2 linked regions of the Gluconacetobacter diazotrophicus PA1 5 genome follow. The protein of the gene in region 2 interacts with the protein of the main gene of each other region in a pairwise test. Links are inferred from orthologs where the notes say so. Each region holds a gene or a part of one and is shown on either strand. Other genes may lie near its edges. The genes, in order: GDI_RS02075 and sufB.

What was found.
Region 1: the proteins of sufB (region 2) and GDI_RS02075 interact in binary tests that used the Escherichia coli proteins (3 or more experiments, as listed by UniProt). The link is inferred for Gluconacetobacter diazotrophicus PA1 5 from one-to-one orthologs.

The regions. Positions count from the first base shown.
Region 1 is NC_010125.1:435,536-451,054, reverse strand. What follows is about bases 6,583-9,338. They hold GDI_RS02075 (HesB/IscA family protein), read right to left. Parts: upstream 8,243-9,338; coding sequence 7,922-8,242; downstream 6,583-7,921. Other genes in these bases: fdxB (ferredoxin III, nif-specific), read right to left, coding at 9,104-9,338; GDI_RS02070 (nitrogen fixation protein NifQ), read right to left, coding at 8,468-9,085; nifU (Fe-S cluster assembly protein NifU), read right to left, coding at 6,951-7,880; nifS (cysteine desulfurase NifS), read right to left, coding at 6,583-6,937. In the rest of the region: ModD protein, read right to left, coding at 1-508; GDI_RS02115 (ferredoxin family protein), read right to left, coding at 486-770; GDI_RS02110 (FAD-dependent oxidoreductase), read right to left, coding at 799-2,079; GDI_RS02105 (electron transfer flavoprotein subunit alpha/FixB family protein), read right to left, coding at 2,090-3,184; GDI_RS02100 (electron transfer flavoprotein subunit beta/FixA family protein), read right to left, coding at 3,198-4,052; nitrogenase stabilizing/protective protein NifW, read right to left, coding at 4,205-4,528; nifV (homocitrate synthase), read right to left, coding at 4,548-5,687; more of nifS, read right to left, coding at 5,735-6,582; more of fdxB, read right to left, coding at 9,339-9,388; GDI_RS02060 (CCE_0567 family metalloprotein), read right to left, coding at 9,393-9,602; GDI_RS02055 (NifX-associated nitrogen fixation protein), read right to left, coding at 9,614-10,075; nitrogen fixation protein NifX, read right to left, coding at 10,078-10,572; nitrogenase iron-molybdenum cofactor biosynthesis protein NifN, read right to left, coding at 10,544-11,941; nitrogenase iron-molybdenum cofactor biosynthesis protein NifE, read right to left, coding at 11,953-13,392; nifK (nitrogenase molybdenum-iron protein subunit beta), read right to left, coding at 13,463-14,998; nifD (nitrogenase molybdenum-iron protein alpha chain), read right to left, coding at 15,063-15,519. UniProt on the Escherichia coli protein: Member of gene cluster sufABCDSE that mediates iron-sulfur cluster assembly under oxidative stress and iron limitation conditions.
Region 2 is NC_010125.1:3,143,429-3,159,153, forward strand. What follows is about bases 8,131-11,092. They hold sufB (Fe-S cluster assembly protein SufB), read right to left. Parts: upstream 10,376-11,092; coding sequence 8,885-10,375; downstream 8,131-8,884. Other genes in these bases: sufC (Fe-S cluster assembly ATPase SufC), read right to left, coding at 8,131-8,869; GDI_RS14500 (SUF system Fe-S cluster assembly regulator), read right to left, coding at 10,390-10,875. Also shown: GDI_RS14445 (DEAD/DEAH box helicase), read left to right, coding at 1-1,546; GDI_RS14450 (class I SAM-dependent RNA methyltransferase), read left to right, coding at 1,610-2,890; GDI_RS14455 (hypothetical protein), read left to right, coding at 3,051-3,275; GDI_RS14460 (class I SAM-dependent methyltransferase), read left to right, coding at 3,339-4,127; GDI_RS14465 (HesB/IscA family protein), read right to left, coding at 4,241-4,621; GDI_RS14470 (SUF system Fe-S cluster assembly protein), read right to left, coding at 4,642-5,076; Fe-S cluster assembly sulfur transfer protein SufU, read right to left, coding at 5,112-5,537; GDI_RS14480 (cysteine desulfurase), read right to left, coding at 5,558-6,805; Fe-S cluster assembly protein SufD, read right to left, coding at 6,807-8,099; more of sufC, read right to left, coding at 8,096-8,130; GDI_RS14505 (DUF445 domain-containing protein), read right to left, coding at 11,096-12,409; GDI_RS14510 (phosphoenolpyruvate carboxylase), read left to right, coding at 12,632-15,445; GDI_RS14515 (MBL fold metallo-hydrolase), read left to right, coding at 15,484-15,725. UniProt on the Escherichia coli protein: The SufBCD complex acts synergistically with SufE to stimulate the cysteine desulfurase activity of SufS. The SufBCD complex contributes to the assembly or repair of oxygen-labile iron-sulfur clusters under oxidative stress.

The sequences.
Region 1 (15,519 bases), 2.7 Mb from region 2 along the record:
CGGACAGGCCGACGCGATGCATCACCCCGCCGCCGGCCACCACCGCCCGCATCGCCAGCGCCCGCGTCAACGGCGGCGCCTTTCGCGTACAGGCGACCGCGACCGTTCCAGCCGCCGCCCCGCCGGATGCGGCGGCCAGGACGATGGCGTTCGTGGCGGTGGCGATGCCGGCCGCCCATTCCATCAGCGTCTGGGCGGTCTTCCACCCCATATGGAGCGCCCCCGCCGGGCCCGTGGCCCGCAGCAGGGGCGTGCCCGGCGTGACCCGGCCGCCGCTGGAGCGCAGCACGTCCACCGTCGCACCCAGCCGGGTCAGTATGGCGGCGGCTTCCTCGCTTCCGCAGACGACCTGTTCGTCCCGGGCGGAGAAATTCATGAGGCCGGGCTGCCCGCCGATGCCCAGCGCCCGTGTCGTCAGGTCGCCAAAGGGCACGTCCTCGGCCAGCAACGCATCGATCAGCGTCGCCGGCAGAGGCGGCAGCCCGTTAACCGAACTTGAAAAGGACACCGTATCCACCACGCGGATACTGCCATTCGATATCGCCCGTCTTGGAGCACACGACGCGACACGTCCCGCATTCCATGCACCCGTCGGCGGCGACTTCCACCTGTCCCTGTTCATTCTGGCTGTAACAGCCGGCGGGACAGATGCGCGTCATGACCAGGAGCGCCTGCGACGGGGTTTCATGCGGACGGACGGTAATATGCGGCCGCCCGACATCCACGACATACCTGTTCTGGAACAGACGGTCTTCGACCCGATCGCTCATCGCCATGCCCTCGCCAGTTTGAATTGCGTCACCCAGCAGGCCCGCGACACCTGTGCGCGCGCCATGCATTCTTCAGAATTTCAGATTCCTTGGCCTTCTTGTCCACGCCGTCCACGCGGAACCACGTCTGTGCCGCGCGGTTCACCAGGCGCGGATACAGATTCATGATGTTGTACCCGCCTTCTTCCAGCATTTTCGGCACGTTCCGGTATTTCTTCAGGTCCTTCATCACGAAGGATTCCTTCAGGAGCGTCTTGTAGGCCCCCAGGTTCGTCGCGGAGCACGAAAGGCCGCTCGTCAGGATATTGGCAACGACCTCGCCGGCCATGCGACCGGTCGTCATCGCGAGATTCGATCCTTCCCGGTGCACGGCATTCACGAAATGCCCGGCATCGCCCGCGACGATCCACCCGTCACCCACCAGTTCGGGGACGGCGCGATATCCGCCCTCGGGGATCAGGTGGGCGGCGTATTCCTTGATTTCCGATCCTTCCAGCAGGGGACGGATGCTGGGGTGCGCCTTGAAGCGGTCCAGCAGGCCATGCGGCGTCGCGGCGCCGCTCCTGGCGAATTCGCTGACCAGGCAGCCGATCCCGACCGAGATGGATTCGCGGTTGGTATACAGGAACGCCGTGCCCACCATGCCGTCGGTCACGGTGCCCATGGCCTCGATCACCACGCCTTCCTCGCCCTTGAGGTTGAAACGCGCGTCGATCACCTCCTGCGGCAGGAAATGCATTTCCTTGACCGCCAGGGCCACGTTCTCGGGCCGCAATTCGTCACGCAGCCCGGACCGCAGGCCGACCAGGCCGTTCACGCCTTCGGCCAGGACGACCACATCGGCGAAGATGCCGTTGCCGTCGCGATCGGTCTGCACGCCGACGACGCGCTTGCGCGCATCGGTGATCAGCCGGGTCACGGTGGTTTCATACAGCACCGTCACCCCGGCATCCCGCACGCGGCGGTTGAACCATTTGTCGAACTGGGCGCGGATGATCGTATAACGGTTGGGGCTTTCCTCGTTATAATCGTCGCTGCGATGATGCATGCCGGTATGCCCGGCATCGTCCATCATCCAGATCCGCTGTTCGATCACGTGACGTTCCAGCGGCGCGTCTTCCCGGAAATCGGGAATGATGCGTTCCAGCGCGTCGGAATACAGGATCGCCCCCTGGACGTTCTTCGATCCCGCATATTCCCCGCGCTCGATCTGCAGGACGCGCAGGCCGCGCTGCGCCATCGTATAGGCCGCCGCGTTCCCCGACGGGCCGGCCCCCACGACGATGGCGTCGAATTGGTGCTGTGTCATTATGCTGTCCTCAGCTCGCCATCCGGTTGACCGACAGGCGCCGTCCGAAAGCCTCGGTCAGCGCCGGCAGAAGGGTGATCGCATCGGCCACGATCCCGACATGGGCAAAATCGAAGATCGGTGCGTTGGGATCGGTATTGATCGCGACGATCAGGTCCGCGCCCTCGACCCCCACGCGATGCTGGATCGCGCCGGAAATGCCCGCCGCGATATACAGGCGCGGGCGGATCGTCTTGCCGGTCTGCCCGATCTGCCGGTCCGAGGGAATCCACCCCTTCTGCACCAGCGGGCGCGACCCGCCCCAGTCCCCGCCCAGCACGGCCGCGAGATCGCGCACCAGCCCCAGGTTCTCGGCACTGCGCAGGCCCATGCCGCCCGCGACGACGATGTCGGCGAAGGCCATCTGCTCGGCCTCGTTGGCCGTATCGGGCAGGAAATCCAGCACCTTGGTGATGATGCTGTCCTCGGCCACGTCGACCTTGAATTCCACGATGCGGCCCGTGCGGCCCGGCTGGGCCTCGGGCATCGCCATGACGCGCGGACGGACGGTGGCCATCTGCGGGCGATAGTTCAGCGTGTGGATCGTGCACAGCAGCGACCCGCCGAATGTCGGGCGCGTGGCCGCCAGCGACCGTTCGCCGTCGATCGCGAGTTCGGTGCAGTCCGCCGTCAGGCCGGTCTTAGCGTCGTCGCGACGGCGCCGGCCAGGTCGCGGCCCAGGACCGTGGCGCCCAGAAGGGACGATTTCCGGTTCATAGGCATTGACCAGCGCGGTCATGACCTGGGTGTAGGGTTCGTTGCGGTAGTTGGCCAGGACCGGATCGTCGGCCAGGTAGACGACGTCGGCGCCATACGAAAACGCCGCCCTTGCCGCCTCGTCCAGTTCGGCCCGGCCGCTGCCCAGCACGATTCCGGCCAGTTCGACCTGCAACTGGTCGGCCAGCTTGCGTCCCTCGCCCAGCAGTTCCAGCGAGACGGGATGGATCTTTCCGTGCTCGAATTCGACGAAGACCCAGACATGGCGGTAGCGCTGGAAGCGCTCCGACAATTCCTTCTTCATATTGGCGCGGCCGCCCGGTGCCCCGCCCGTCGGTTTGGCGTTCATGGCCCTGTCTCCTTCAGTGCGTGGCGGCCTGCTGCAGCAGATCGGCCTGCAGCACGGGCTGGCGGGTGAAGATGGCGTCGATCAGCGTTTCGGCCAGCGCGGCCGGCGTTTCGGTTCCGGTCGCGATCTTCTCGGCCTTTTCGGCCCGGGCCGTGGGGGCGAAGACCTTCTTCACCACGGTCGGCGACCCGCGGAGCCCGCACATCGCCGTATCCTCGATGCCGGCGGCGGCGCCGTTCCACTGGACGATTTCCGCCTGGGCGGCGCGCAGGGCGTCAGCCTGGGTTCCACGCCGGATTTCGTTGCTGCCTTCCATCATCGTGATCATGACCGGCATCACCGAGCGCAGGACCTGCACCCCATGGTCCCCGCGGCGGCGGACCAGGATCTTGCGGTCCACCATGTCCAGGTCATCGATACCGGACACATAGGTCAACTGCGACAGGCCCAGGCGACGGGCGATGCCGGGACCCACCTGCGCGGTATCGCCGTCGATCGTCTGCTTGCCGCAGAAGACGATATCCGGCTCGCCCCAGGTTTCACCGGCCTTGCGGATCAGCTGCGCCAGCGCGTAGCTGGTGGCCAGCGTGTCCGAGCCGGCGAAAATCCGGTCGGTCAGCAGCACGGCACGGTCCGCGCCGAAGGTCATCGCCTTGCGCAGGCTTTCGACGGCCATCGGCGGCCCCATGGTCATGACCGTGACCTGGCCGCCGAACCGGTCGCGCAGGCGCAGCGCCTCTTCCAGCCCGAACAGGTCGTAGGGGTTGATGATCGTCGGCACCCCCTGGCGCATGATCGTGTTGGTGACCGGATGGACGCGGATCTGTCCGCTGTCCGGAACCTGTTTGATACAGACAAAGATTTGCATTCCGCGCCTCCATCGACATGCAGGATGTCATGTTTCCACGGGTCGCAAGAGGCGTACCAGCGAGGCCAAACGGGGCGAAAATTCCCTCAACCGTGAAAAATTCCCCGTCCGGCACCCGCTCTGGCCCCTGGTCCGACATCTCCGCGTCGGGTTCACGTCCCGTCCTGTGTCAACTCCGACAGGCTGACGAACCCACCCGATGGCCGCACCGCGTCCCGGTGGACCTTGAAGACACGCTCGGCAATCGGGGTCGAACGCGTGAAATCGTCGTACGCGCGCTGCAATTGCGCGCGGCACTGGGCACGCGCCGCGTCCTCGTCCGGTTCCAGTTCCGCCTGGGACAGGTAGGTGCCCATGCGGCGCAGGATATGCAGGCGGGCGACATTGAGCACCTCGGCGTCGTACTTGACGCCCAGCGTGCGGAAAAAGTCCTCGGCGGCCGACAGGCCGCGCAGTTCGTCCAGAATGCCCATCATTTCGTGGTTCCCCGATGTCTTATTTCGACACGCCTGCCATCAGGCCCGCATGCATTTCGGCCAGTTCGGCCAGCGCCACCGTGCGCTTGGCGGCGGAGGCACGCGCGCGCACGGCGGCAAGCGTGGCCGCGATGACGGTTTCGTCGGCATCCAGGCCCAGCGCCGCCAGCGCGTGCCGTACCGCGGCCCGGCCGGAATGCTTGCCCAGCACGATTTCGCGCTGGCGGCCGAACTGCACGGGGTCCAGTGCCTCATACGTCGCGGCGTCACGCAGCAGGCCCGAGACATGGATGCCCGATTCATGACGAAAGACCGCGTCGCCGACGATCGCCTTGTCGGGCGGGATATCACGCACGGCGGCGCGCGAGACCAGGGTGGCAAGCCCGGGCAGGCTGTCCAGCTTCACGCCCGCCGGACGGCCCAGCAGGCGATATACCCCCGCCACCACTTCCTCCAGCGGGGCGTTGCCCGCGCGTTCGCCCAGTCCCAGGACGGTGACACTGGCGCACGCCGCGCCGGCCCGCACGGCGGCCAGCGTATTGGCCGTTGCCAGGCCCAGATCGTCATGGCCGTGAAATTCAAGCTGAAGCGGGCTGGACTGGCAGAGATACCGCATGACCTCGTGCACGCCGAACGGGTCCATCACGCCCAGCGTATCGGCGAAGCGGAAGCGGAACGCCCCTGCCTCGGCGATCACGCCCAGCAGATCGACCAGATAGGCCGGATCGGCCCGGCTGGCGTCCTCGCCCCCCACCGACACCGCCAGGCCGTAATCCCTGGCGCGGGAGACGACGTCGCGCGCCATGTCCAGCGTGCGACGCGGCGACATGCGGTATTTCGCCTGGATCTGCCGGACCGAGGTCGAAACGGACAGGTGCACGCTGCCCAGCCCCGTCCGCCGCGCCGCGTGCACGTCTTCGTCGCGCATGCGACACCAGGGGATGACGCGGGCGCGTTCCACCTCGTCGCCGATCGCCGCGATCATGGCGATCTCGGCATCCCCCATGGCCGGAACGCCGGCCTCGATCTCATCCACGCCGGCCGCGTCGAGGGCGCCGGCGATGGCCAGCTTTTCCCACGCGGTAAAGGCCACCCCCGGCGCCTGCTCTCCATCGCGCAGGGTGGTGTCGCTGATCAGCAGACGCGCGTTTTCCGACATCGCACAGCCTCCATACCGCCGGGCTTCATCAGGCCCGGCGCATCGCCCTAGGCATAAGTCGGTGCAAAGCCGGATTTCGCGGCGGCCGCGCCATCCCAGAAGGGGGACATTTCACGCAGTTTGGCGATGATGCCCGGCATGACGTCCAGAACGCGATCGACATCCGCGTCCGTATTTTCGCGCGAAAACGAAAAGCGGATCGCGCCGTGTGCCGCGGTATAGGGCACGTGCATCGCGCGAAGGACATGCGACGGCTCCAGCGAGCCCGACGTGCAGGCCGATCCCGAGGACGCCGCGATCCCGGCCTTGTTCATCAGCAGCAGGATGGCTTCGCCCTCGATGAACTCGAACGCGACATTCGCCGTATTCGGCAGGCGGTTTTCCGTATCCCCCGTGACCCAGGCGTTGCCGATCCGCTCCAGCAGCCCCTGTTCCAGACGGTCCCGCAGGGCGCGCACGCGGGTATTTTCCTCGTCGATGTGATGGCGGGCCAGTTCGGCCGCCACGCCCAGGCCGATGATGCCCGGTACGTTTTCGGTGCCCGCGCGCCGGCCGCGTTCCTGATGGCCGCCCCGAATCAGCGGACGCAGGCGTACGCCCCGACGCACATACAGCGCGCCAATCCCCTTGGGCGCATGCAGCTTGTGCCCCGAGAGCGACAGCATGTCGATTTCCGAATGCCGCAGGTTCATGGGGATCTTGCCCACCGCCTGCACCGCGTCGGTATGAAACAGCGCCCCGGCCTCATGCGCCACGGCCGCCAGCGTTTCGACCGGGAAGATCGTCCCGGTCTCGTTATTGGCCCACATGATCGAGGCGATCGCGGTGCGCGGCGACAGGGCACGGCGATAGGCATCGATGTCCAGCCGGCCGCGCGCATCGACGCCGATATAATGCACCCTGGTCCCGCGCGTCTTCTCCAGCCAGGCGCACAGCGCCAGCACGGCGGGATGCTCGACCGCGCTGGTCACGATTTCGTTGCGCCCGGCCTGGGTCTCCAGCGCCGAGAGGATGGCGGTGTTGTCGGATTCCGTGCCGCCGGCCGTATAGACGATCTCATGATCGAATTCCGCGCCCAGCAGGGCCTGCAGTTGCCGCCGCGCCGTGTGCAGGGCACCCCCGACCTCGGCGCCGAACGCATGCATGGACGATGCGTTGCCGAACTGCTCGGTAAAGAACGGCAGCATGGCGGACACGGCCGCCGGGTCGACGCGGGTCGTCGCGTTGTTGTCCAGATAAACCGCGTTCATGTCGCGCTCTCCTTCACTGCCCGGCCTGCACCGGAATGACACGCACCGGCGTGCCCAGCCGTTCGGCGATACGTCCCTGGATGCCCTGCACCGTCACGGCGGCCAGCTGGCAATTCACGCAGGCCCCGGTCAGCCGGACCATCACGCGGTTGTCCTCGACATCGACCAGTTCGCAGTCGCCGCCGTCGTTGCGCAGCGCCGGGCGAAGCTCCTCCAGCACCTCTTCGATGGCGCGGATCTTCTGCACGGTGGTCATCTTGCCGCCCGTACGCGCCGGGGGTGCGACCGGTGACGTCTTCTGCGCGCGACCCCGGACGGGCGCGGCACCGCCGGGCACGAAAGCCTGCACCGGGTCCAGAAGGCCCTCGGCCACCATCGCCGCATTGGTGCGTTCCAGCACGCCCTCCACGCCTTCGACGCAGGTGCCGCAACTGCCGGTCGCCTTGGTGAACTGGGCGACCTGCTCCATGCTGGTCAGGCCGTTATTGCGGATGGCGCGTTCGACCATGCCCTCGTCGACGCCGAAGCACCTGCACAGCAGCGCGCCGTCCTCGTGATCGTCTTCCCAGACTTCGCCGCGATAGTTCGCGACCGCCGCGCGCAGGGCCTCGTACCCCATGACGGAACAGTGCATCTTTTCCGGGGGCAGGCCGCCCAGGAAATCGGCGATGTCCTGGTTGCTGATTTCCAGCGCCTGGTCCAGCGTCTTGCCGATGATGATCTCGGTCAGGGCGGAGGACGAAGCAATGGCCGACCCGCAGCCGAAGGTCTGGAACCGGGCCTCGGTAATCCGTTCATCCTGCGGATCGACCTTGATCATCAGCTTCAGCGCATCCCCGCAGGCGATCGCGCCGACCTCGCCCACGCCGGAGGCGTCTTCCATCACGCCGGCGTTCTTGGGATTGAAGAAGTAGTCCTTTACCTTATCGGAATATTCCCACATCTGTATTTCCCTCCGTCAACGCCCGACCCTGCCGCGACAGTTCAGTTAAAGGACTTTCCGCAGGAACATTTCGATGCCGCATTCGGATTGTCGAACGAGAAGCCCGACTGTTCCAGCGTCACCACGAAATCGACCTTGGTGCCCTGCAGATGTGGCCCGCTTTCGGCATCGACGAAGACCTTGACGCCGTCGATGTCAACCACGACGTCCGAGGGTTCGGGCGCCGCGACCAGGCCCATCATGTATTTGAAACCCGAGCATCCACCGGATTCGACCATGATCCGGATTCCCTCGACCGGGGTCGCTGCACCGGCGATGGCCGCGCGTACCGCCTCACACGCGCTGGGGGTCATCTCAATCATCGTGAACTCCTTTTCCCGCGAATGTCTTCCGCACGGAAACCACGCAATCCGCGTGCCACGACAAAAGAGAAGGCCGAGGTTATTTTCCGGGGGCTGTCCTGTCCGATTTGCAACGTTGTCGGATTCCCGACGTGTCGGCATGGGGCGGACATGAAATCGCGGGCACGAAAAATCCCGGCGCGCAGGCGCCGGGATCCTTATCGGCCAGCGGCAGGAAGAGACCGGTCAGGCGGCGGGACGCCCGGCGGCCGTGCGCGCCAGAAGGCTTTCACCGTCCTCGGCCCCGAAACAGGCGTCGAAATCGTCACATTCGTCGCAGACCGGGGTCGAGCACAGGCGATAGCCCTCGTCCCGGCAGATCAGGCGGAAAAAGAACTTCTTCCACTTCATGTCGCCGGTGTTGCGGCGGGCCAGGGGTTCGAAATGCCGTTCCAGCATCCATGACAGTTCGCGCCGGTGACGAAGCCCCAGATCCTGCCACAGGTGATGCGGTTCCATGGCCCGGCGCGCGACCATGGCGGCAAGCCCGTATTCCCACTCCGAGCCTTCCGACGTTCCCCGGCGCAGCAGGTCGCGCAGGATGGATTCGTTTTCATCGGGGACCGGCGCCGGCAGGTCCGCCATCGTCTGAAAACGCGACAGCGCGCCCGGAAGCATCGCCCCCACCAGCGCGACGAGGTCCTGCCCCCCCAGGCCCACCAGGCCCGGCAGGGGCAGGCCGCGTTCACGCGACTGAATCAGCGCGATCGCAAGGATGGAGGCCAGGACGTGGACATCGAAACGATCGCATTCCGTACCCGTGCCCTGGGCCACCAGCCAGGCGTGAAGGTCCTCGGCCCGCATCGTCGCCTCCCTGTCTGTTCAGCCCGCGCCGTGCGCCTGGCAGTTGGTGGGGCAGACCCGCGCGCAGGCACCGCAGCCGATACACGCCCCCGCGTCGACCAGGGCCATCACCCGACGTTCCACGTCGTCATCGCCGTCGTCATCGTCGTCGACCAGTTCCCCTTCGTCGGTCAGGCCGCGCAGGGTCATGACGCCCCGGCCGCAGACCTTGAAGCACCGGCCGCAGCCGATGCACAGCGCCGGATCGATCGCGAGCAGGTATTCCGGCTGCCACGGCCGGCCGTCGCGTGTGACACTTCCCATCTCTCTATTCCTTCGTCGCGTCTTCGATCGCGGCCAGCGCCGCGCGTTTTTCGGTCAGTTCGGCAAAGGCCCGATGCGCCTGCGCGGCGATGTCGGGAATCGCCTGCCAGTTGACGGGCAGGTCCTCGGACAGATCGTGCAGATCCATCTTCGCCTTGGTGGCCCGGGCGGACAGCTTCTTCAGTTCCGCCTTCAGTTCCGCGATATCCGTCATGGTGCCCTCCGTCACGCCCGGGCCACTTCGGGAAACCGGTTGATTTCGGCCACCGCCGCATTCACGGCCTTCGCCCCTTCCGCCGCCAGGGCGGACAGGCTGTCGAAACCGAAGCGATGCACGTCGCGCAGGGTCTTCATGAAGACGACCAGCCGCCCGGTCGTCAGGATGACGCGACCGAATCCCTCATGGCTCATCTTCATCATCGGCGAGGCGATCAGCCCCGTCTCCTGCTCGATGGCGAGGCCGACGGCCTGGAAGAACGTCTCGACCCGCGCCAGCGTGTCGGGATCGGGGTCGCTGATCATCGGCATGGCCCGCCGCTCCTCCTTGCTGACGATATAATCGTCAAGGAGCATTTCATTCGTCTTGCGTTCCCAGGCCCCGTACATGTCCTCGGCACGGATCCGCCCGACCAGCGCCTTCATGAACGAGGTCGCCATCGGATCGTCAATCACACCGGCTTGCGACATCGTCAGTCCTCCTCATCCAGAAAATCCATCGAACGGGGTACGGCCGCCCCCATCACCTTGCGCAGCCAGGGCGGCGGGTTGCCCTTCATCATCGTCTGGACGCGTTCGATCACCGACGCGATGCTCTGCGGCGCGGGCAGCTTGACCGGGTGGATATGCGCGCCGACCACCTTCGCCGCCGCCGGACCGCCAATGGCCAGGACGAACAGCAGGTTGCATCCCGCCAGGGCATCGACCTTGGGGCCGATCCTGTCGTCGACGTCCACCTTGTGCGCGCCGGATTCGTCCGAGACGTCGTCGAACCCCACCGCCTCGACAAAATGGGCATCGTCCGGCGTCACGTCCCAGACCGCGAAGCGTCGGGCGGACCCGAAATGCGCGTTCAGCGCCTTCATGTCCTGGGTCGCGATCGCGATCCGCAGGCGCGGCACGACACCGGCGGCGGCACCGTCCCCGCCGGCTTCCGGTTCAATGAGCTGCAAGCGACGCGCTGTCATGCACTATCTCCTCGATCGTATGGGCGGACGGCACGTGGCCGAAATCGTCCGGCGTGTGCTCATGCATCTGGCCCAGGAACAGGTTGGCGACGCGGAAGATCAGGTCGCGCGTGCCGCGATATCCGATGGTCTGCGCGTGCGCGGTGCCCAGACGATCGAAAATGGGAAAGCCCACGCGCATCAGCGGAATGCCCAGGCGGTCGGCGGACTGACGGCCGTGACTGTGGGTGACCAGCAGATCGGCGCCCCCCGCCGCGTGGACCGCGTCTTCAAGATCCGTCAGGTCGCCCACGATGACGCTGTCCGCGGGAATGGAGTCCAGGTTCGGCGCATTGGACGTCGAGGCGACCGCGGCGACGATCCGTGCGCCCATTCCGGCAAAGAAGGCCGACAGGCCATACAGAAGATCGGGATCGGCGGCGATCGCGATGCGCTTGCCGCCGAAATGGAAATGACCGTCCAGCATCGCGTCCAGCAACTGGCTGCGCTGGCGGCGATAGCGCCCCGGCACCGCCCGGCCCGACAGGCGCGACAGCAGCGCCATCAGCCGGTCGTTGGCCGCAAGTCCCGTCAGGGTGGGAAACAGCGTGACCGGCACGCCGGTTACGCTGCCCAGCAGGTCGGCCGGCGCGCGCATATGCTCGCCGATGGCGATGGTGTGCACCGCGCGCGCCATCTGCGCCACTTCTTCCATCCGCGCGCCGCCCTGCGTGGTCGGGCACCAGTTCTCGGCCACATGACCGTCCAGCGATCCGGACAGGTCCGGCAGGATCACGGGATACAGGCCGAAGCTTTCGATCAGGTCCCGCAGCGCCTCGATGTCGGCCGGGGTCTGGTGCACGCCCGGCAGGACGTTGACCTGCTGGAACGACGTCACCGTCGGCGACCACGGGGCCACGACCGATTCGATGATCGCGCTGACGGCGGCCGCCCAGCCGTCCTCCAGCGCGCCGGCATAATCCGGGGTCGAGGCGAAGACGATCCGTGTATCCGCCAGTTCGGGCTGCCGCTGGAGGATCAGCTTCAGGTCGCCGGCATAATCCTCTCCCCTGGTCTCGACCAGTGCGGTCGAGGCGATGCCGATGAAGCGCGGCTTCATCCGCCGCTGCAAATTCAGCAGTGCCTCTTCCAAATTGCCCGCGGCCCCCAGGATGGTCGCGACCTCGTCCATCGCCGTGGTCTGCAGCGGGATCGCTTCCTTGTAATGGCGCACGGTCAGGACCAGCGCGAAGGACGTGCAGCCCTGCGAGCCATGGAACAGCGGCACCGCGCCGTCGATACCCAGATAGGCCAGCGCCGCGCCCAGCGGCGTCGAGGATTTCAGCGGATTGACGGACGCCGCCTTGCGCGGCTTCACGATGGTGGCCACGGACGAACTCCTCAGGACAAGGGGGTCAGGAACGGCGCGTCATCCAGGAACGCATCGGCATCGTCCTCCTCCCACGGGGCCGGGCGGCGGACATCCGCCCAGACCGGGTTGGACAGGGACCGATCCAGTTCACGCACCAGCGCCACCATGCCGTCATATCCGGCATAGGCCTGGTGCCGTTCCTGGTTGATATCCAGCCAGGGCACCCGGGCCTTCAGCGCCACGAACTGCGTCCGTCCGCCGGACAGCAGGATGTCCGCGTCGCCGCGCCGCAACTGGGCGTACATCTCCCGCGGCGGGATGGCGTCCACCATGTGGGCGTCGCCGCCCATCAGGTCCTTGATCTTCTGCTTGTCGTTATCGGTGGATTTCCGGACCGACGTGCCCACGACGACCATCCCGATCTCCTGCAGGGCGGAAACGATCGACCAGGATTTGACACCGCCGGTATAGAGCAGCACCCGCTTGCCCTCCAGCCGCGCGCGATAGGGGGCGATGGCCTCCCAGGCGCGGGCTTCCTCCTCCGCGATCAGGGCCTCGGCCCGGGCCGGCAGGTCGGCCGGCGCGCCACGGGCCACCAGCATCCCGGCGATGGCCCGCAGGGCGGCGGAGGTGTCCTCGATTCCGTAGAAAGATCCTTCAAAGTACGGAATGCCCCACCGTTCTTCCATCTTGCGCGCGACGTTGATCAGCGAGGTCGAGCACACCATCATGTTGACGCGCGACCGGTGCGCCGACGCAACCTCGCGATAGCGGGCATCGCCCGTCACGCAGGCATGGACCCGAATCCCCAGGGCCCGAAACAGCGGCAGGATCTGCCACAATTCGCCCGAAAGATTATATTCGCCAAGAATATTGATATCCGTGGGCGTGCTGATTTCGGGCTCCATCGTCCCGATCACATAATCCAGCAGCGCCTCGCCCGCCAGCTTGTTGCCCAGGTTCTTCCCGCCGACAAAGCCCGGGGCGTTGACCGGGATGCACGGCGTCGCCAGCTTCTGGCTGGCATGGGCGCAGACCGCGACGACATCATCGCCGGTCAGCGCCGGAACGCATGTGGAATAGACGAAGACCGCGGGTGGCGCATAGCGGGCGATGACGTCCTTGATGGCCTTGTACAGCCGCTTTTCGCCCAGCCCCATGACGATATCCATCTGCGACAGATCCGTCGTGGCGCCCAGGCGATACAGTTTCGGTCCGGAACTGGCGGCATGCCGGTTGTCCCAGCCATTGCCTTCGCAGGCCAGCGGACCATGGACCAGATGGACCGCATCCGTAATGGGCTGCAGCGCGATCTTCGCGCCGTCAAACGCGCACCCCCCCGCCGCCGCACCGGGCGTCAGCGGCTTGGAACACCCCTTCCTGCGCTCCTTTTCGCCCTTCGCCAGGTTCTTTTCACACCCTGGCTCGTTGAACAGTTCGGTAACCTTCGCCTTCAAAGCGTCGCTCATCGTCCTCTCCAACCCTCGGATCCGGCATCATGTAGGACGCCGGGCGGCACGGGACCGCCCGGCGTAGTGTTCAGCGCGTCAGGTCAAAGGAATAATCGGTGACGCCCGCCTGGATCGTATCGTCGTCAAGCTTGTCGAAGATCTTGTCCAGCAACGTCACCAGAACGCGCAGGGCGCCCTGATATCCCCAGACCGGGAAACGATGGTGATGATGCCGGTCGAAGATCGGGAACATCAGACGGATCAGCGGCGTGTCCGTATCGCGTTCCAGATACTTGCCATACGAATTGCCGATCAACAGGTCGACCTTTTCCGTCGCCAGCAGGGACCGCATATGCCACAGATCCTTGCCGCCCCACGCCTTGCACCCGACGCCGAACGGGGAACTGTCGAACAGTTCCTGCATCTGCGCTTCCCACGCCTTGCTGCCGTTGGTCGCCAGGCAGTGCTTCGGCTCGCCCCCGGTTTCCAGGATGAAGCGCGCCATGCCATAGACGAAATCGGGATCGCCGTAGATCGCGTACGTCTTGCCATGCAGGTAGGCCTGGCTGTCGGCCAGCGCGTCGACCAGGCGGCCACGCTCCATTTCCAGTTCCTGCGGAACCGGCTTGCCCGAAATCTCCGACAGTTTCTGCAGCAGGTCGTCCGTCGCCCCGATGCCCAGCGGGTAATGGAAGGACGCGGTCTTCTGCCCGAAGCTCTGGCAATATTCCAGCGTCTTCGGCGTGCAGTATTCCTGAAGCGAAATCGTGTAATCGGCGTTCACCGCATCACGCGCGGCCTCGATCTTCGTGCCGCCGTCATACATGCGGTACTCGCCATCCGACGGCGTATCGAACTGATCCGACACGTCGGACAGGATCGTGTACTGCACGCCCATCATGCCCAGGATGCGCTTCAGCTCGCGATTGTTGCCGACCGCGAAACCGTCGAACCCGGGGATGATGTTGACCGAACGGTTGGGGACCGGCGTCCTGCCCTTCCAGAAATGCTCCAGGATACCCTTGAGCATGTTGTCGTAGCCCGTCACGTGGCTGCCGACGAAGGCCGGGGTATGGGCGAACGGAACGTCAAATTCCTCGGGGACGGACCCCTTGCCCTTGGCCGTCTGGATGAAGGCGTGCAGATCGTCGCCGATGACCTCCGCCATGCAGGTCGTCGACACCGCGATCATCTTCGGGTCATACAGCTTGTAGGTATTCGCCAGCCCGTCCACCATGTTGTTCAGGCCGCCGAACACCGCCGCGTCTTCCGTCATGGACGACGACACGGCCGATGACGGCTCCTTGAAATGGCGGGAGAGATGCGAACGATAGTACGCGACGCATCCCTGCGAGCCGTGCACGAAGCTCATGGTGCGCTCGAAACCCGAGGCCACGAAGACGGCGCCCAGCGGCTGGCAGGCCTTGGCCGGATTGACCGACAGGGATTCGCGCGCGAAATTTTTCTCGCGGTACTCCCAGCTCTTGGTCCAGTCGGCGATCTCGACGACCTTGTCCGCCGGAGGCATGTTCTCCAGCTTCGCTTTCCCGGCCAGCATCTCCTGATATTCCGGTTCGCGGAACAACGGTGCGTGATCGAGAATCTTATCGACATTTTGAGGCATGATCTTACCCTCTGTCCTTTACCCACCCGCGTGCGCCATACGGCACGCCGGCTGCGTTATGGCCTCAGGCGGCGTTTTTCCACGGAGCCTTGAACATGCTCCAGACCGGATTATTGATGGCAAGATCCATGTCACGGGCGAAGATGGCGAAACCATCATAGCCATGATACGGGCCCGAATAATCCCATGAATGCATCTGACGGAACGGGATGCCCATCTTCTGCACGGGATATTTTTCCTTGATGCCCGATCCGACCAGGTCCGGACGGATGCCTTCGATGAACTTCTCCAGTTCATACCCGGTGACGTCGTCGTAGATCAGCGTGCCTTCCCTGACGTAGTGTCCAGTGCGCTGATAGTCGTCGTTGTGGCCGAATTCGTAGCCAGTGCCGACGATTTCCATGCCCAGGTCGTTATAGGCATTGACGACGTGGCGCGGACGCAGGCCGCCGACATACAGCATGACCTTCTTGCCCGCCAGGCGCGGACGGAACTTCTCGATCACCGCATCGACCAGGGGC
Region 2 (15,725 bases):
ATCGCCTGTTCCGGATGCCGGGGAGTCCGCCGCCCCGCAACCGCTCTTTTCCGACCTGGGGCTGTCCGACCCGATCCAGCGCGCGATCGACGACATGGGATACCGCCATCCCACGCCGATCCAGGCGCAGGCCATTCCTTATGTGCTGATGGGGCGCGACGTGCTGGGCGTGGCCCAGACCGGGACAGGCAAGACCGCGTCCTTCACCCTGCCGATGCTGGAAATCCTGTCCGGATCACGGGCGCGGGCGCGCATGCCGCGATCGCTGATCCTGGAGCCGACGCGCGAGCTGGCGCTGCAGGTGGCCGAGAATTTCGTCAATTACGGCAAGTATCTGAAGCTGAATCACGCGTTGCTGATCGGCGGCGAGAGCATGGCCGAGCAGAAGGACGTGCTGAATCGCGGCGTCGACGTGCTGATCGCGACTCCGGGCCGGCTGATCGACCTGTTCGAGCGCGGCGGCCTGCTGCTGACGCAGACGCGCCTGCTGGTGATCGACGAGGCCGACCGCATGCTGGACATGGGGTTCATCCCGGATATCGAGAAGATTGTCGCCATGCTGTCGCCCGTGCGGCAGACGCTGTTCTTCTCGGCCACCATGGCGCCGGAGATCCGCCGCCTGGCGGACATGTTCCTGCAGAACCCCAAGGAAATCACCGTCAGCCGCCCGTCCTCGGTCGCCACCACCATCGAGACCGGGCTGGTCGTCGTCGACGAGGCCGACAAGCGGCGGGTGCTGCGCCGCATGCTGCGCGACGACGCGGTGCAGAACGCCATCGTGTTCTGCAACCGCAAGCGCGATGTCGATGTCCTGTACAAATCGCTGGTGAAGCATGATTTCTCGGCCGGGGCGCTGCATGGCGACCTGCCGCAGTCGGTCCGTTTCGCGACCCTGGAGCGTTTCAAGTCCGGCGAACTGAAGATCCTGGTCTGTTCGGACGTGGCCGCGCGCGGCATCGATATCGGCGGCCTGTCGCATGTCTTCAATTTCGACCTGCCGTTCCATGCCGAGGATTACGTCCACCGGATCGGCCGTACCGGCCGCGCCGGGCGATCCGGCCATGCCTACAGCCTGGCGACCCCGTATGACCGCGCGCTGGCCGAGGCCATCGAAACGCTGATCGGCCATGCGATTCCCCGGCTGGAGGTCGAAGGCGTGACCCAATTGGAATGGTCCGAGGAATCGGGCACCCGTGGCGGGCGTGGCCGTGGTCGCGGCAAGGGCAAGGCCCCGGACCGGCGGGGCGGCAAGCCCGACCGCGCCCGGAACGACGCCACGCCAGCCGAGGACAAGGCCGAACCCGTCGCGCCCCCCCAGCCCGTTTCCGCCCCCGTTCCGCCCCCGTCCCCCGCGGCCGTCCCCGCCGAGGCGGCGTCGCCGCGCCGGTCCGGCCCGAACCGCCAGCGGGACCGCGATCGCGACCGGCATGCCGAGGACGGGATATCCGGCCAGAACGGGACGGTCATCGGGTTCGGCGACGACGTCCCCGCCTTCATGACGCTGCCCCGGCGGGGCCCGCCATCGTGCCCGGTGTCGATGAGGTGATCGACGAGACGGCCTGAGAAAGGCCGGGGCCCTGCCCTTCGAAACCCCATTCGCCTGGATGACATGACGATCGAAGCCGATATCGCCCTTCTGGGCACGGACGGGGACGGCATTGCCCGCACCGCCGAAGGCGACCGCCTGTTCATCCCCGGCGCGCTGCCGGGCGAGCATGTCCTGGCCGACCGGGTGGACGAACGCACCGCCCACCTGACATCCATCCTGCGGCCCAGCCCGGACCGGGTGACGCCGCCCTGCCCGCTGTTCGGAACCTGCGGCGGATGCGCGATCCAGCATCTGTCGCTGGCCGCCGCGCTGGACTGGAAGGCCGGGCTGGTCGTCCATGCGCTGGAGCGCGCCGGATTCGCCGCCCCCGCGATCACCGGAACGGTCCAGAGCCCGCCCGGATCGCGCCGGCGGATCGACCTGGCGGTCCGGCGCCGGCCGGAGGGCGTATGCATCGGGCTGCATGCCCGGCGCGGCGACGTGGTGGACCTGACCGCCTGCCCGGTCCTGGAACCGGCGCTGTTCGCCCTGCTCCCGGCCCTGCGTGCCGTGATGCAGTCGCTGGGGGCTCTGCGGCGCGACGGTGACGCCCTGATCAACATGCTGGATTCAGGCCCCGACCTGCTGCTGGCGACCGACGGCCCGCTGGAAGCGGCGGACCGTGCCAAGCTGGCGTCCTTTGCCCGCGACCACCGGATTCCCCGCATCGCCTGGCGCCGTGCGGGCACGACGGACGTGCCGGAAACCGCCGCCCAGACCGCATCGGTTCGGCATGAACTGTCCGGCGTCGCCACCATGCCGCCGCCCGGCGCGTTCCTGCAGCCGACGCGCGAGGGCGAGGCCGCGATCATCGCCGCCGTACTGGCCGGCCTACCGCGCCGACTGGTGCGGAAGGATACGGTGATCGAACTCTATGCCGGGTGCGGCACGCTGTCCTTCGCGCTGGGGCAGCACGTGCGCACCCTGGCGTTCGAGGGACAGCCCGACGCGGTCGCGACCCTGCGCCGCGCCACGACGGGCACGCGCGTGGTCGCCGAACAGCGCGACCTGAACCGCCAGCCGGTGATGGCGCGCCAGATTGCCGACGCGCGGGCGGTGGTGCTGGACCCGCCTTATACCGGGGCCGGGGCGCAGATGGCCGAGATCGTCGCCGGCCGGCCGGAGCGAATCGTCTATGTCAGTTGCAATCCGCAGGCGCTGGGCCGCGACGCCGCCGGACTGCAGGCGGCGGGCTATCGCCTGGACGGCGTGACGATCATCGACCAGTTCCTGTGGTCGACCGAGGTCGAAGCCGTCTGCGTCTTCACCGCCCCACCCGCCCCCCGCCGCCGGACGCGGTAATCACGGCGCTTTGGGTGACGACAGGGCCTGCCTTGCGCTAGGCTTGACCTGCTGTTCTGCATCAAGACGGTCTGTCCGGCCGGAGAGCCTGCCGCTGACGAAACCGGGCTGTGCCCGTCACGCTGGTATCGAACGTCCATCGGAAGCGATCGGGGCGGGTATGGCGAGCAAGGATGAACCGGATGAAGCCGAAACAACCGCGTCCAGTGTCGCGACGGCCCTGATCCGGATTTACGGCGCGGTGGCCATCGGCACGATCCGACGCCATATCAGCCGGTGCGTGGAGGACAACCTGACCGACGAGGCCGAATTCTGGCTCCGGGTCAGGAACCGGGCCACCGTGCTGCTGAGAACGTCCCGCTGGAAAAGCGACACGATCCATTGATCGGTCACATTCCACTGCAATTCCTGTTACGCTCCGAGTCCGACATCTTAGGAAAGTGGACTCATGACCACACGCAGGTTCTTCATTATTTTCGGCCTTGTCGGACTATTCAGCGGCACGGCGATCATGCCCGCCTCGGCCCAGCTTGCCGCGCCCGCCCTCCGTCACGGCGAGGGGGTTCGCATTGCCGCGGCGCTGAGCAACCGCGACCGGCCGGAGGCGGACCGTGCGGCGGACGCAAACCGCAAGCCCGCCAGCCTGCTGGCTTTCGCCGGCGTCAGGCGCGGGATGAACGTCGCGGACATCATGCCGGGCCAGGGCTATTTCACGCGGATCTTCAGCAATCTGGTCGGCGCGGGCGGCCATGTCTGGGCGGTGGTCCCGGCCGCGCGCCTGGCGCAGAATCCCAGGGCGGCGGACGCGGTCAAGGCGATTGCCGCCGATGCATCCTTCGGCAACGTCACCGCACTGGTCCAGAAGCTGGATGCGCTTTCGTTTCCCAAGCCCCTCGATCTCGCCTGGACATCGCAGAATTATCACGACGTCTATTACGGCGCCGGACCGGATGCGGCGCTCGCCCTCGACAAGGCGGTTTTCGCGTCACTCCGGCGGGGCGGGACCTTCATGGTGGTGGATCATGTCGCCAATCCCGGCATGACGCCGGACGCGGTCCGCAAGCTGCATCGGATCGACCCCGCCATCATCCGCCAGCAGGTCGAGGCCGCCGGCTTCCAGTTCGAGGGCGAGAGCAAGCTGCTGGCCAATCCCGCGGATTCCCACACCCTCACGGTCTTCGACCCGTCGATTCGCGGCCATACCGACCAGGTCGTGCTGAAATTCCGCAAGCCCTGATCCTCAAGAAGAACAGGAGGGGACCGAATCTGCTGCTGGACCTGGCAGGCGCGCCGGACCTGCAGCAGGCCCGCCAGGCCGGGCTCTTTCCGCTGACTCTCGGGGACCCGGGATCAGACGTGGAAGCTCTCGCCGCAGCCGCAGCGTCCCTTTTCGTTGGGATTGCTGAAGGTGAAGCCGGATTCGAGCTGTCTGGTCTCGTAATCCATCGTCGTGCCGATCAGGAACAGCGTCGCCTTGCGGTCCACCAGCACGGTCACGCCCTTGTCGGTCACGACCTCGTCCCCGGGGCCGGCGGCATCGACGAAGTTCATGTCGTAGGCGTGGCCCGAGCAGCCCTTGGTCGAGACCGCGATGCGCAGCTTCTGGCCGGCATGCGCGGTTTCGTACAGCACGCGCAGCCGGTCGGCCGCCCGGTCGGTCAGCGCCATCAGCGGTGGCAGGGGCCGCGCGGGGCGCGAGGGCGTGGCCGTGTGTTCGGTCGGAAGGGTCATAGGCGTCCTCCTGGGAATGATCAGAACATGTTCAGGGCCAGGCGGGCATCGTCGCTCATGCGCGACATGTCCCATGGCGGGTCCCAGACGATTTCGACATCGGCGCTGGTCACGCCCGCGACGGCGCGCACGGCTTCCTGCACCTGGGCCGGCAGTTCCTGGGCGCTGGGGCAATTCGGGGCCGTCAGCGTCATCTCGATATGCACGGCACCGTCGCGGTGCAGGTCGATGGCGTAGATCAGGCCCAGTTCGTAGATATTCACGGGAATTTCCGGATCGTAGACGCTGGCGATCGCGGCGATCACCGAATCCTCGTCCGGGGCATCCGATTCCGTCCGCGCGTCGGCGGCCGGCATGTCGTCCGGCGTCCAGCTTTCGACCGATCCCCCCTCGGCCGTCGCGGGGGGAGCGAACGAAAATGCCTCTTCCGCCGGTCTGGTCGCGGGTTCGTCCATCGCTTCCGTCTTCTCGGGTTGTGCGTTCATCCGCCTCATCCCTCCTTCGACTCGTTCAACGCGTCATCCAGCGCCGACCACGGCAATGTGGCGCAGCGGATTCGCGAGCGGTGCCGGTGCAGGCCGGCGAAAGTCGCCAGTTCGGGGTTCGGCGCGTCGCCCCCGGTCCGCAGCATGTCGGTGAAGGCGCGGGACAGAACCCCCAGTTCCGCGACGCTGCGCCCCGGCGCCAGGTCGGCCATCATATCGGCCGAGGCGACGCAGATGGCGCATCCCCGTGTCTGATGCCGGACCATCACGACCCGGCCCGCCGCGTCCAGCGTCACACCCAGCCGCACCCGGTCGCCGCACATCGGATTCGTGCCCTCGCCCTGATGGGTCGCCCCGTCCAGCGGGCCGGCATGAACGGGCGCGCGGGCCCGCTCGATCACCTGCCGCTGGTAGAGCCCGTCCTGGTCCATCGTCCTCTTCCCCCCGCGCCTTACAGGAAGAAGGAGCGGATCTGCTCCAGCGTCCTGGCCAGAGCGTCCACCTCCTCGCGCGTCGTATAGAGGCCGAAGCTGGCCCGCGCGGTGGCGGACAGCCCCAGGCGCCGCATCAGCGGTTCCGCGCAATGATGGCCGGCCCGGATCGCGATGCCGTTCCGGTCCAGCAGGGTGGCGATGTCATGCGGATGCACGTCGTCCATGGTGAACGAGATCACGCCGCCGCGTTCGACCGGCGACCCCACCACGTGCAGGCCGGGCACCTCGCCCAGCCGCCGCAGCGCATGGTCCAGCAGCGCGGATTCATGCGCCGCGATGGCGTCATATCCCACCGATTCGACGTAGGAGATGGCGGCCCCCAGCCCGATGGTCTCGATAATGGCGGGCGTGCCGGCCTCGAACTTGTGGGGCACGGTCGCCCAGCTCGATCCCTCGAACCGGACGGAGGAAATCATGTCGCCCCCGCCCAGGAAGGGCGGCATTTCCTCCAGCAGTTCGCGCCGCCCCCACAGCACGCCGATGCCCGTGGGGCCGTACAGCTTGTGCCCGGTGAAGGTGTAGAAATCGGCGTCGATCGCCCGCACGTCCACCCGGTGATGGACCACCATCTGGCTGCCGTCGAACAGCACCCGCGCACCGGCGGCATGCGCGATGTCCGCGATCTTGCGCGCCGGGGTGATGGTGCCCAGCACGTTGGACATGTGGGTGACGGCCACCAGCGCCACCTTGCCGTCATCCAGCAGCCGCGCCAGGGCATCCAGTTCCAGGTCGCCGGAATCGCTGATCGGCGCCACGCGCAGTTCGATGCCCGCGCGGTCGCGCAGCATCTGCCAGGGCACCAGGTTGGCGTGATGCTCCATTTCCGAGATCACGACCGCCTGGCCCGGACGCATCAGGCTGCCGAAGGAATGGGCGACCAGGTTGATCGCCTCGGTGCTGTTGCGCGTGAAGATGATTTCCTCGCGCGCCGCACCGATCAGGCCGGCGACCTGGTCGCGCACGCCCTCGTACGCGTCGGTGGTCCGCTCGCTCATCCAGTGCAGGCCGCGATGGATGTTGGCGTACTGGGTACGCATCGTCTCCGCCATCGCCTCGATGACCGGAAGCGGCTTCTGGGCCGAGGCCGCGCTGTCCAGGAAGACCAGCGGCTTGCCGTGCACCCTCTCGTTCAGGATCGGGAAATCGTCGCGGCGGGCGCGCAGGGCGTCGATCGGGTCGGGCATGACGGCGGGCGAGACATCCATGTTACGCGTCCTTCCGGTTCCACCAGGATTCGACCGCGCGATCCAGCACCGCGCGCAGGCTCTCGTCCCCGATCAATTCGACCGCATCGTGCAGGAAGGCCTTGACCAGGATGGCGCGGGCTTCATGCTCGGCCACGCCGCGGCTGCGGAGATAGAACAATTGATCCGGGTCCAGCGCCCCCACGGTCGCACCGTGGCTGCAGCGCACGTCGTCGGCATAGATTTCCAGTTCCGGCTTGGCGTCGATCTCGGCGGTATCGGACAGCAGCAGCGCCTGATTCATCTGGTAGCCGTCGGTCTTCTGCGCAATGCGTTCCACCAGGATCTTGCCCTGGAATACCCCGCGCGCATGGCCCGACAGCACATTCTTCACCGTCTGGCGCGAATTGCACGCCGGCGCCGCATGGGTGATGACGCTGGTCAGGTCGGCCACCTGCCGCCCGTCCAGCAGTTGCGCGCCGTTCACGTGCACGATCCCGCCTTCGGCCGCCAGCCGGGCGTGGACCTCGTGCCGCGCCAGCGAAGCGCCCAGGGTCAGGGTGAAACTGTCATAGCTGGCGCCCGCGCCGACTTCGGCGTGGATGACGGCCAGGTGCTGCGCCGCCGGGTCCTCGGCCTGCAGCTTGGCATGGATCAGGGCGGCATTATCCGCGACCGTGATGTCGAAGACCGGGTTGTGCAGGTAGGCCCCGCGCCCGACCGCGAGGTCCAGCACAGACAGGCGCGCGCCCTGGTCCAGCACGATACGGTGCCGGGGATGGACGGACAGCGGCGCGGAGTCCGCCACCGTCACCGACAGCAGCAGCATCCGCCCGGCATCGACGCCCGGCCCCACATGCAGCACCAGCCCGTCATCGGCCAGCAGCGTGTTCAGCGCCGTCGCGACATCGTCGTACGGCGGCGATTCGTCCCGCGCGGTCAGGCGCGTGACCGTCACGCCGTCGGGCAGGCGCGACAGCGCGGCATCGAACCGGCCATCGACCACGACGGCGCGCGGCAGGTCCGCATCCAGGGCGAACTCCCGCTCGGTCTCGGCCACGATGGCGTGGACCGCCGACATGTCGGGCCGGGCCGGCGCGGCGGCGAACGGAATGTCGGCCAGGGCCCGCAGCGAGGTGTATTTCCAGGCCTCGACCCCGGTGCGCGGCAGGCCCGAAGCCCGCAGCAGCGCGGCGGCGCGGTCGCGCGACGGGTTCGCGCCCGCCTGCCCGTCATACCGGGCCAGGAAGGACGCGGCGCTGGCGCCGGCGGTCCTGCCCCCCCGGGCGACCGCGTTCTCGGCGACCGCGTTCACGCGGCCTCCGCCAGGAAGCGGGCATAGCCCTGGGCCTCGAGCTGCTTCGCCAGTTCGGGACCGCCGCTGTGGATGATGCGCCCGCGCGCCATCACATGGATGCGGTCCGGGACGATATAGTCCAGCAGGCGCTGGTGATGGGTGATGACCAGGGCCGAGAAATCGGGCGCGCGCAGCGAATTGACGCCTTCGGCCACGATGCGCAGCGCATCGATGTCCAGTCCGCTGTCGGTTTCGTCCAGAATGGCGAAGGAGGGCTGCAGCATGCGCATCTGCAGCACTTCGTTGCGCTTCTTCTCGCCGCCCGAAAAGCCCACATTCACGTTGCGCTTCAGCATGTCGTCAGACATCGACAGATGCTTGGTTTCCTTGCGCACCGCCTTCAGGAAGGCCACCGCGTCCAGTTCGTCCTGGCCCCGGGCGCGACGCACCGCGTTGACCGCCGTGCGCAGGAAATTCGCGTTGTTCACGCCGGGCAGTTCGACCGGCGCCTGGAAGGCCAGGAACAGGCCCAGCGCCGCGCGCGCCTCGGGGTCCAGCGCCAGCAGGTCCTGGCCCTTGAAGGTCGCGGTGCCGGCCGTCACCTCGTAATCCTCTCGCCCGGCCAGGACATAGGACAGCGTGGACTTGCCCGACCCGTTGGGCCCCATGATCGCGTGGACCTCGCCCGCGGGGATGTCGAGATCGACGCCGCGCAGGATCTCCTTCTCCACTCCGCCATCCGAAATTCTGGCGCACAGGCCGGCGATCCGTACAAACTCGTTGCTCACGTCACTCATCTCCGTTCAGCCGACGCTGCCTTCCAGGCTGATCTGCAGCAATTTCTGGGCCTCGACCGCGAATTCCATCGGCAGTTCCTTCAGCACGTCCTTGCAGAACCCGTTGACGATCAGCCCCACCGCGTCCTCCTCGGACAGGCCGCGCTGGCGGCAATAGAACAGCTGGTCTTCCGAGATCTTGGAGGTCGTCGCCTCGTGCTCGATCTTCGCCGACATGTTGCGGCTTTCGATGTAGGGCACGGTGTGCGCCCCGCATTGGTCGCCGATCAGCAGGCTGTCGCACTGGGTGAAATTCCGCCCCCCCGACGCCTTGGGCATCATCCGCACCAGGCCGCGATAGGTGCTGTCGGAATGGCCGGCGCTGATGGTCTTGGCGATGATCGTCGAACGGGTGTTCCGTCCGATATGGATCATCTTGGTCCCGGTATCGGCCTGCTGGTGGTTGTTGGTCACCGCGACCGAGTAGAACTCGCCCACCGCGCCGTCGCCCTGCAGGATGCACGACGGATATTTCCAGGTGATGGCCGAGCCGGTTTCGACCTGGGTCCAGGAAATCTTGGACCGCGCGCCCCGGCAGGCGCCGCGCTTGGTGACGAAGTTATAGATGCCGCCCCGCCCGTTCTCGTCGCCCGGATACCAGTTCTGGACGGTCGAATACTTGATCGACGCATCGTCCATCGCCACCAGTTCGACCACCGCCGCGTGCAGCTGGTTCTCGTCGCGCATCGGCGCGGTGCAGCCTTCCAGGTACGAGACCGAGGCCCCGTCCTCGACCACGATCAGCGTGCGTTCGAACTGGCCGGTATTGCGCGCATTGATGCGGAAATAGGTCGACAGTTCCATCGGGCAGCGCACGCCCCTGGGCACGTAGACGAACGATCCGTCGGTGAAGACGGCGGAATTCAGCGCGGCATAGAAATTGTCGGCCACCGGCACCACGCTGCCCAGGTAGCGGCGCACCAGGTCGGGATGCTCGCGCACCGCCTCGGAGATCGGGCAGAAGATGACGCCGGCCTTGGCGAGGGTCTCGCGGAACGTGGTGACGACCGAGACGCTGTCGAACACGGCATCGACGGCGACGGGGGCGCGTGCCTCCTGCCCCTCGGGCACCTCGACGCCGGCCAGCAGCGCCTGCTCGTGCAGCGGGATGCCCAGCTTCTCGTAGGTGCGCAGCAGTTCGGGATCGACCTCGTCCAGCGATTTCGGGCCGGTCTTCTTCTTCGGCGCGGCATAGTAATGCGCGTCCTGGAAATCGATCGGCGGATGGCTGACCTTCGCCCAGGTCGGCTCGGGCATCGCCTGCCAGGCCTGGAACGCCTTCAGCCGCCATTCCAGCAGCCACTCGGGCTCCTGCTTGCGGTGCGAGATCAGGCGGATCGTGTCCTCGGTCAGGCCCTTGGGGGCCAGATCCATCTCGATCTCGGTCTCGAACCCCCATTTATAGGTGGATTGACCCAGGCCTTCGACCGTATCGCGGGTTTCGGCAACCGCTGGCATCTCTTTCCTCTCCCTCAGACCGCGACGGCCGGGCCGGCGCCGGATGTATCCTGGAGCCCGTGACGGCCCCCCTGCCCTTCGACGCATGGGCCCTGGACACCCTGGCCGTGCGCGCGCATGTCGGCCAGCGTGATCGCGGACAGGGCCCCGCGGATCGCATCGTTGACCGCATCCCATTGCCCGCACACGCCGCAGAACGGGCGCGTGTCGCACCCGCCGCCATCCACGCATGCCGTCAGCGAAATCGGCCCGTCCACGGCGGTAATGACCCGCGCCACGGAAATATCGTTCAACGGACGGGCCAGCCGGTATCCCCCCCGCGCGCCGCGCAGGGATACCACCAGGTCATGGACCGCCAGGATCTTCAGCACCTTGGCCACGGTCGGTTCGGGAATACCCGTCGCCTGCGACAGCGCGGGCGAGGTCATCACCTCGTCCTCCTGCGCCAGACGGACCAGGGCCACGACGGCATAGTCGGTCAGCTTCGACAGCTTCAGCATCCGCGCCCCTTTCCTACCCGGCCTGTGCACCCCCGGCCTGTACGCCAGAGACATAACGGACCAAATCAGTCCTGATTTACCCAGATGCTTCGCCGCGACGCCAGCGTCAAGTGCAATCGGCGCAGTTCAGCACCCCTTTGGCCGCGCCACCGGCCGTACGATGCGGGCCGGCGATGCCGAGATCACCTTTTGGCGATAAGGGATATCGCCCCGCGGAGCGTCAGCCGGCGCCCCGGCCGAAGAGCAGTTGCAGCAGCAGCGACAGGCCCGCCCCGGCCAGGAAACCGACCAGCGTGCCGTTCAGCCTGACGAACTGCAGGTCCTTGCCGACCCGTAATTCCAGGCGCGACGACAGCAGGTCGGCATCCCATCCCGCCACCACCGAGGCGATGAAGCGCGACAGGCGTTCGCGCAGGAACGGCAGGCTGCCCAGGATCATGCGCCGCGCGGTGCAGACCATCCGCTCGCGCAATGCCGCATCGGTGCGCATCTGGTCGGCCAGGCGCAGCAGCGTGTCCTGGACGATCGACGCGGACCATCCGTCGGGGCGGCGCATGTCGGCCTCGATCATCACGCGCATCCGCCGCCAGACATCGCCGCTCCAGCCCCGGATACTGTCATGGGTCACCACGCCCATGATCGCGCCGGTGATGTCCTGGCGGCGTTCGGGGTCGGTCTCGATCCGGTCGATCTCGCCACGGACCCAGTTCGTGAAGCTCTCGCGCAGTTCCGAGTTCTGGGGATCGACACGGTCCAGTTCCTGGTTCACCGCGACCAGGACCTTGGTCGCGATCGACCCGCCGATGGCCCAGCCCAGGACGCGGCCGCCCTGCTCGCGCACGCGGTCCTCGATCATCGCGCGCAGCGATGCCTCCTTGGCCTTCAGCCCGTCCTTCAGCCGGGCCAGCAGGAAGGACAGGACTTCCTGGTGCCGGTCGCCCTCGACCAGCGCGCGCAGGGTCCGCGCCACGATGGGGGCCACGTCCTCGCCGCCCAGGATCATGGGCATGATCCGGCCCATGGCCGATCCGGCACGGCCATCCTCCAGCCGGTTCATCACCCCGGGGGCCGCGCCGGCCAGCATGCGGCTGACGGTCTCCGCCGTCGCGGGGTCGTCCAGCAGGCCGGCCACGATTTCCGGCAGGTCGATCCGGTCCAGCGCCGCGTTGACGTCGTCCTCGGTAAAGACATGGGTGGCGACGAAACGGCCCAGCGCCTCGCCCAGCCGGGCCTTCTGGGCCGGCAGGATGGCGGTATGGGGAATCGGCAGGCCCAGCGGATGGCGGAACAGCGCGGTGACGGCAAACCAGTCGGCCAGCCCGCCCACCACCCCGGCCTTGGCGCCGGACCGCAGGACATCCAGCCAAAGCCCGTCCCCCACCAGGCCCGCGGCCGGCGCCGCGTATCCCGCGGCGGTCAGCACGCCCATCCCCGCCAGCAGTCCCGTGGCCGCGCGACGGTAGCGCCGCAGATTCAGCCAGGCTGCCCTGTCCGCTTCGGACAGCGTGTTCTCCGCAGTGGGGATCGTGTTCATCCCTCCGTGGATACCACCCCCCGCGCGCCGACCCAAGCACCCCCCACGCCGGCCGCCGGTCACATTGATGCTGCCCGCGAAGGCCGCCCGGGGGGCCGCCCGGGGGACCGACAGCCCCGGTTTCGGCGAAATTCGGCGTGAAGTTGCCCCGGCAGACATTGCGATGGGAACGCGAACATGGAACCTTGCCGCCACGCACGGAATGGATGATTGGGCCCCGCGATGACCGATACCCCCACCCGCGATGCGGCAGAGATGCTGCTCGACCTTACGCGGCAAGCTGTCGCGGATCACGAGAACTCGTCATCGGGCAATCCCATCATCGCCCTGGCGCGCCGAATCGGCCGCCAGCTGACGGCCGGCACCCTGACCACCGACACGCTGGAACAGGTGGTGCGCCAGTTGCGCGACACGGCGTTCCGCGACCGGGCGGCGCGGCTGCATGCCTATGTCGGGGGCACGGACGATGCCGCCATCGCCGGGCGGATGCGCGGCGTGGCGCAGACCGTCGCCAGCGAACCCGGACCGGACGGCACCCCGCCGAATTTCGGGCATTTCCGCAAGAACCTGGAACGCAGCCGCTTCGCGGCCGTGTTCACCGCCCATCCGACCTTCGCCCTGGCCAATCCCGTCTATGACGTGCTGGCGACGCTGGCGTCGTCCGATGACGGGCGCACCGGCACGGTGCCGGCCCTGGCCACCCACCGCCGCCCCGCCCCGCCGACGCTGGAGGAAGAATTCGCCCTGGCATCGGCCGCGATCGTGCGCGGGCGCAACGCGCTGGACCGGCTGACCGGAATCCTGCTGGCCGAGGCCCGCACCCGCTGGCCCCACGAATGGTCGGTGCTCAGCCCCCGGCCCGTGATCCTGACCACCTGGGTCGGGTACGACACGGACGGGCGGACCGATATCGGCTGGTGGGACACGATCCGCCTGCGGCTGCGCATGAAGCGCCTGCAGCTTGAACGGCTGCGCGACCAGATCACCCCGCTGCGCCCGGTGGCCGACGGGCTGCATGAACGCGTGGCCCGCGCGCTGGACGCGGTCACGGACCAGATCGAGGCCTGCCCCGTGGGCGCGGCGCCCGGCCCCGATTCCGTCGCCGCATTCGCCGCCGTGCTGATCGGCCGGCGCGAGGACGCGATCATGGGCGCCAGCGAACTGGCGTCCTCGTTCCAGGAAGCCATCGACACCGCGCCGCCGGACGACCGGATGGCCCTGGCCGTCGCCCGGGCCGGCCTGATGGCCCACGGCATGGCCGCAGCCCACACCCATGTCCGGCTGAATTCGACGCAGATCCACAACGTCGCGCGCCAGCGCCTGGGCATCGACGACAGTCCCGAGATCCCGTCGCAGCGCCGCGCGCTGCTCAGCCGCATCAACGAGGCACTGGACCACGTCCAGCCGGTCAACATCGATTTCGGATCGCTGCTGGTCGAACAGGCGACGGCCGCGCGCCTGATGATGACGGTGCGCCAGATCGTGCGCCACATCGACCGCGAGAGCCCGGTCCGTTTCCTGATCGCCGAGACCGAGAGCGGCTATACGCTGCTGGCCGCCCTGTGGCTGGCCCGGACCTTCGGCATCGAGGAACATGTCGAGATCTCGCCGCTGTTCGAGACGCAGGAGGCGCTGGAGAACGGCGCCCATATCGTCGAGGAAGCGCTGCATTCCCCGCACTGGCGCGAGTATCTGCGCCGCACCGGCAAGCTGAGCCTGCAATTCGGCTATTCCGATTCCGGCCGCTATGTCGGGCAGCTGGCCGCGACCTACCTGATCGAGCGGCTGCGGCTGAAGATCTGCGAATTGCTGCGGCGCTGGAACCTGACGGATGTCGAGGTCATCCTGTTCGACACCCATGGCGAGAGCATCGGGCGCGGCGCGCATCCGTTCCGCCTGTCCGACCGGCTGGATTACCTGTCGCCGCTGCACGCCCGCGCCGTCTTCGCCGATGCCGGCCTGCGCATCCGCGAGGAAACGGCCTTCCAGGGCGGTGACGGCTATCTGCTGTTCGGCACCCAGGCGCTGGCCGACGCGACCATCAGCATCATCGCGTCGCATGTCTTCGCGCATACCGTGGTCGATCGCGACCCGGTCTATGACCAGCCCGATTTTTCGGCCGATTTCTTCTCGACCATCGGGGCCGGCATGGCCGGACTGGTCGAAGATCCGGGCTATGCCGCGCTGCTGGGCGCCTTCGGCCCGTCGCTGATCGACAAGACGGGGTCCCGCCCATCGGCCCGGCAGAGCGATTCCGGCGCCGCCGCCAGCCGCATCACCCACCCCAGCCAGCTCCGCGCCATTCCCAACAACGCCATCCTGCAGCAACTGGGCTGGTGCGCGAACACCATCCAGGGGCTGGGCACGGCCGCCGCCCGCCACCCCGAGACGTTCGAGGAATTCCTCAGCCGCAGCCCGCGCTTCCGCCGGGCGCTGGATTTCGCATCGCATGCGCTGGCGCATTCCGACGATACGGTGCTGCGCGCCGTGGTCTACATGCTGGACCCCGACATGTGGCTGGACCGCGCCACCGCCGAGTCCGACCCCGCGCGGCGCGATGCCTACCTGGCGCTGATGCACGGGCTGGAGCGGCTGAATTTCTGGGCCAGCACCCAGGCCATGTTCCGCCGCATCCAGTCGGACCACCTGGCGCTGCGCCGCGCCTGGCAACAGGCCCCCGCCATGGGGGCCGAGGAAAAGCTGCTGCACGCGATCCGCATCGCCACCATCGAGCGGATCTGGCTGCTATCCACCCGCATTCCCTACTTTTCGCCGCGCAACGCCTTTTCGCGCGACGAACTGACGACGCGAGTGCTGTGCCTGGAAATTCCCGCCGCGCTGCGGGAGCTGGACTATATCTTCCCCTCGGTCACCGGCGGCGGACTGGACCTGGATTATCACGAGGACCACGGCCCACGGAACGAAGGGGCCTATATCCGCGAGCACGCCGAGATTTTCGAGCCGATGCTGCACCTGTTCAATCTGGTCCGTGAAACCGGCATGGCGATCATGCACCATGTCGGGGCCTTCGGCTGAACGCTTCGCCCGAACGCCGCACCCGCCGGACCTGGCAGGTGCGCGAGGCCGCGCCGCCGGTCGGGCAGCCGCTGGCGGCCGCACCCGGCATCCGGCGGATCGTCGCCCCCAATCCCGGAGCGATGACCGGGAACGGCACCAATTGCTGGCTGGTCGATCATCCCGGGGGCACCGCGATCATCGATCCCGGATCGGACGATCCCGCCCACCTGCACGCCATTCGCGCAGCGGCGGGTCCCGTCACGCATATCCTGCTGACCCATACGCATCGCGATCATCT